Regions from separate parts of the Pseudoxanthomonas sp. PXM04 genome, predicted to be linked through region 2. Evidence: riboswitches for the same ligand, from Rfam matches in the RefSeq annotation. Region 2 holds a riboswitch; the other holds the start of a gene.
What was found. A riboswitch is a leader RNA that binds a small molecule or an ion and turns the genes downstream of it on or off. The one in region 2 is predicted to bind glycine.
Positions count from the first base shown of each region.

Region 1: linked by a shared signal. The riboswitch ahead of gcvP (aminomethyl-transferring glycine dehydrogenase) and the one ahead of IB228_RS16065 (trimeric intracellular cation channel family protein) in region 2 are both predicted to bind glycine.

Region 1 is NZ_JACVAG010000007.1:233,098-235,551, forward strand. It holds gene gcvP (aminomethyl-transferring glycine dehydrogenase) at 1-1,011, opposite strand, end outside; glycine riboswitch at 1,052-1,165, opposite strand; gene IB228_RS17495 (VOC family protein) at 1,332-1,787, shown strand; gene IB228_RS17500 (multidrug effflux MFS transporter) at 1,784-2,454, shown strand, end outside.
Region 2 is NZ_JACVAG010000006.1:313,676-316,129, forward strand. It holds gene IB228_RS16060 (3-deoxy-7-phosphoheptulonate synthase) at 1-561, shown strand, start outside; gene IB228_RS16065 (trimeric intracellular cation channel family protein) at 697-1,314, opposite strand; glycine riboswitch at 1,424-1,515, opposite strand; glycine riboswitch at 1,526-1,618, opposite strand; gene IB228_RS16070 (N-acetyltransferase) at 1,677-2,195, shown strand.

The DNA of each region.
Region 1 (2,454 bases), on a different contig from region 2:
GCGACGGATGTGCTGCTCGCGGGTCTGCAGGGTCAGGCGGTAGGCGGGATTGCCGTCGGCATCCACCGACACGCCAATCAGGCGGCCCGGCATGGAGCGCTTGTAGGCGTCGCGGCAGGCCATGAAGGCCGCGTGCGGGCCGCCGAAGCCGAACGGCACGCCGAAGCGCTGGGTGTTGCCGACCACGATGTCGGCGCCCATCTCGCCCGGAGTCTTGAGCAGGGTCAGCGCCAGCAGGTCGGTGGCCATCACGAACAGCGCCTGGTGGCCGTGGATGATCTCCGCGTCGCGGCCCCATTCCTCCAGCCAGCCGCTGGACGCGGGGTACTGCACCAGCACGCCGAAGTAATCGCCGGCGGCGAGTTTTTCATGGAACGCTTCGGTCGAACGGACGATGTCCACGGTCAGGCCCAGCGGCTCGGCGCGGGTCTGCAGGACTTCAATCGTCTGCGGATGGGTGTCGCCGGCGACCAGGAACACGTTGGACTTCGACTTGGCCGAACGCTTGGCCAGGGTCATCGCCTCGGCGGCGGCGGTGGCTTCGTCCAGCAGCGAGGCGCTGGCGATTTCCATGCCGGTCAGGTCGGTGATCATGGTCTGGAAGTTGATCAGCGCTTCCATGCGGCCCTGCGAGATTTCCGCCTGGTACGGGGTGTAGGCGGTGTACCAGGCCGGGTTCTCCAGGATGTTGCGCAGGATCACCTTCGGGGTGTGGGTGCCGTAGTAGCCCTGGCCGATGAAACTCTTGAACACCTGGTTCCGGTCGGCGACGGCGCGGATCTTGGCCAGCGCCTCTTCCTCGGTCATCGCTTCGGGCAGGGCCAGCGGGGCGGCGGACTTGATGTTGGCCGGCACGATGGCATCGGTCATCGCCTCCAGCGAGTCGTGGCCGACCACGCGCAGCATGTGCGCGATTTCGGCGTCGTTGGGACCGATGTGGCGGGCGATGAAAGCGTCGTGGTGCTCGAGATCGCGAAGCGAGGACGGAGTCTGGGACATGGGCAGGGGCATCCGGAAAAGGCATGAAGCCGGGCGTGCGAAGTGCGCACGTGGGTGCCCCTCTGTCCTTTTGCCTGAGAGTTTGGAAGCGCCGCGGACGAGGTCGCGGTGGTGCTTCGTGCCCCTTCGGCGCCGGCGCGTGGCCGATCTCTCCAGAGTGTTTGCAGCGGGGGTGGTATCGGGCCTGAGCGATTACGGGCGTTTGCGCCTTCGGCAGCGGGTTTCCCCGCTTCTCCCACCTGGTCTTGCGGCGCGGATTATAGCCTGCGGCCGCCCGCATCGTCCCGGTTGGCCTTACCATGTCCGGCCCCCCGCGCCGGCCATCCCTGTTCATGAATGCGCCCCCTTTCCGACTCCTGCGCCTGGACCACATCGTCCTGCGCGTCCGCGACCTGGCGGCCATGCGCGCCTTCTATTGCGGGGTGCTGGGCTGCACGGTGGAGCGGGACCGGCCGGAGCTGGGCCTGTTGCAACTGCGGGCCGGCGAGTCGCTGATCGATCTGGTGCCGGTGGACGGCAAGCTGGGCCGGCTGGGCGGGGCCGCGCCGGGGCCCGAAGGCCACAACGTCGACCACCTGTGCCTGCGGGTGGAACCCTTCGACCGCGAGGCGCTGGCGGCGTACCTGGAAGCGGCCGGGGCGACCCTGGCCGAATTCGGTGAGCGCTACGGCGCTGACGGCATGGGGCCGTCCCAGTACCTGCGGGACCCGGAAGGCAACACGGTCGAGTTGAAGGGCCCGCCGACTTCGCCGCCGGTGGACCCTTCGGTGGCCGGGAGCGCGCCATGACCGGCGTTCGCAAGCTGCCGTCCAACCGCCGCCTGGCCCTGCTGCTGGGCGGGCTGGCGATGTTCGGCCCGTTCTCGATCGACACCATCTTCCCCGCGTTCAACGCGATGGGCGCGCAGCTGGGCGCGGACAAGCTGGCGATGCAGCAGGTCATCAGCGTCTACCTGCTGACCTACGCGCTGATGAGCCTGGTGCACGGCCCGCTGTCGGATGCGTTCGGCCGGCGCAAGGTGATCCTGGGCGGGCTGTTCCTGTTCCTGCTGGCGTCGATTGGCTGCGCGCTGTCGCGCGACATGACCACGCTGCTGCTGTTCCGCGCGCTGCAGGGTTTCTCGGCCGGCGTGGGTTTCATCGTCGGCCGCGCGGTGATCCGCGACGTGCTGCATGGCGACGACGCGCAGCGGCTGATGAGCCAGGTGTCGATGATCTTCGGCATCGCCCCGGCGATCGCGCCGATCATCGGCGGCTGGATCCTGGGCTGGAGCGCGTGGCCGGTGATCTTCTGGTTCCTGGCCGGCTTCTCGCTGCTGCTGTTGCTGACCGTCGGCCTGTGGCTGCCGGAAACCCATCCGCCGGAAGTGCGGGTGAAGGTTTCGCCCAAGCACCTGTTGCGTGACTACTTCGCCATCGCCCTGAACCCGCGCTTCCAGCGGCTGGCGCTGGCCGG
Region 2 (2,454 bases):
CACCGTGAACTCGCCTCGGGCCTGTCGTGTCCGGTCGGCTTCAAGAACGGCACCGACGGCAACGTGAAGATCGCCGCCGACGCGGTCAACGCGGCTTCGCATCCGCATCATTTCCTGGCCGTCACCAAGGAAGGCCGCTCGGCCATCGCCGCCACCACCGGCAACCCGGACTGCCACGTGATCCTGCGCGGTGGCAAGGCGCCGAACTACGACGCCGACAGCGTGGAGGCGGCCAGCCAGGTATTGGCGAAGGCGGGCCTGGCGCCGCGCCTGATGATCGACGCCAGCCACGCCAACAGCCTGAAGGATCCGGAAAACCAGCCGCGCGTGATCGAGGACATCGCCGCGCAGATCGAAGCGGGCGAGACCCGCATCATCGGCGCGATGATCGAAAGCCATCTGGTCGCCGGCCGCCAGGATCTGGTGCCGGGCCAGCCGCTGGCCTACGGGCAGAGCATCACCGACGGCTGCATCGGCTGGGACGCGTCGGTGGCCGTGCTGGAACGCCTGGCCGCCGCCGTGCGCCGTCGCCGCGAGCGCAACGTGTCGCAGGCCGCCTAGTCCGCATCGTGGAGGGCCGCAGGAGCGGCCCGGGCGCGACGGCGATCCGTTCCCCTCTCTCCGGATCGTCGGCGCAATCCCGGGGCCGCTCCTGCGCGGAGCGCCATCGCGGGATGCGCGCGTCGCCCGATGCGATCAGTGCGTTTCGCCGCGATAGACGAACTTCGGCACGTCCCAGTTGTAGCGGATCGCCAGCAGCCGCAGCAGGAAGCCACCGCCCAGGCAGCCCAGGGTGGCGGTGGACTCATTCACGCCCGCGTGCAGCAGGAGCAGATACGCCGCGCCGGTCAGCAGCGAGACGCTGGCATACAATTCCTTCTGGAATACCAGCGGAATCTCGTTGCACAGCACATCGCGCAGCACGCCGCCGAAGGTGCCGGTGAGCATGCCGGCGATCACCACGATGGCCGGCGCGTGCCCGGCCTCGCGCGCGATCGCGCAGCCGATCAGGGTGAAGGCGACCAGGCCCAGCGCATCCAGCCACAGGAACGCCTGGCGAAGATGATGCATCCAGCGGGCGACGAAGGTGGCGACGATTGCCGCGCCAATCGTGTAGCCCAGGTATTCCGGATGCTTCACCCAGCCCAGCGGGTAGTGGCCGAGCACGATGTCGCGCAACGAGCCGCCGCCGAGCGCGGTGACCGAGGCGATGATGACGACGCCGAACAGGTCCATCCGCCGACGGCCGGCGGACAGCGCGCCGGTCATGGCTTCGGCGGTGATGGCGACGAGGTAGATCAGGGACAGCAGCATGGAGAAGGTTCCGACGGGAGGTGGCCGGCACCGCAAGACTTGCGCGCACGCGCTCCACGCGCGGAGACGCGTGGGACGGAACACTCAATTCATGACCGGAATCCGGTGCCGCTCCCGCTGTCCTTTTGCCTGAGAGTTCGGCGGCGTGGGCCGCTTGCCCCTTCGGCGGGTCATCGAAGACCTCTCTCCAGATCGGCGTGGGTGGATGCAGTGGATGGCTGCGTCCAGCAACCGGGCCTGAGCGATTATGGGAGCCTGCGCCTTCGGCGGGAGCCGTGCGGCTCCGCTCTCCTGCATCCGGCGCGCACTTTAGCAGAGACCGATGTGAAAATACCGGCTCCACTGGCCTGCCTGTCCCCATGATCGCCTACGCGCTGCGCTCCGAAACCCCCGCCGACACGCCCACCATCCGTGCCCTGATCACGAAGGCCTTCGCCGTTGCCGAACACAGCAGCGGCACCGAGGCGGCGATCGTCGACGCGTTGCGCGCGCGCGACGAGCTGACCCTGTCGCTGCTGGCGGAACAGGATGGGCGGGTGATCGGCCACGTCGCGTTTTCGCCGGTGGCCATCGGCGATGGCGCGGCCGGCTGGTACGGGCTGGGGCCGGTGGCGGTGGCGCCGGACTGCCAGGGCGCCGGCATCGGCGCCGCGCTGATCGAAGCCGGCCTGGCCCGGTTGCGCCAGGCCGGCGCGGGCGGCTGCGTGGTGCTGGGCGATCCCGGGTATTACGCGCGTTTCGGTTTCGCGAACGAGGCCGAGCTGCGTTACGAGGGCGCACCGGCCGAATACTTCATGGCGTTGACCCTGGATGGCAGCCGGCCGCAGGGGCCGGTGGCGTACAGCGTGGCGTTCGAGGCGACGGAAACCGCGCGGGACTGACATTGGCTTTGCCTCCCCCTTCGGAGAAGGGGGATTGAGGGGGATTTGTTCTTGGCGCCAAAAGCAAGTCCCCCGTCACCTGCTGTGCAGGTGCCCGCCCCCTTTTGCAAAGGGGGCTATCGATGTGGCGCCTTTGCTTATGCCTCCCCCTTCGAAGAAGGGGGACTGAGGGGGATTTGCTCTTGGCGCCAAAAGCAAATCCCCCGTCACCTGCTGCGCAGGTGCCCGCCCCCTTTTGCAAAGGGGGCTATCGATGCTG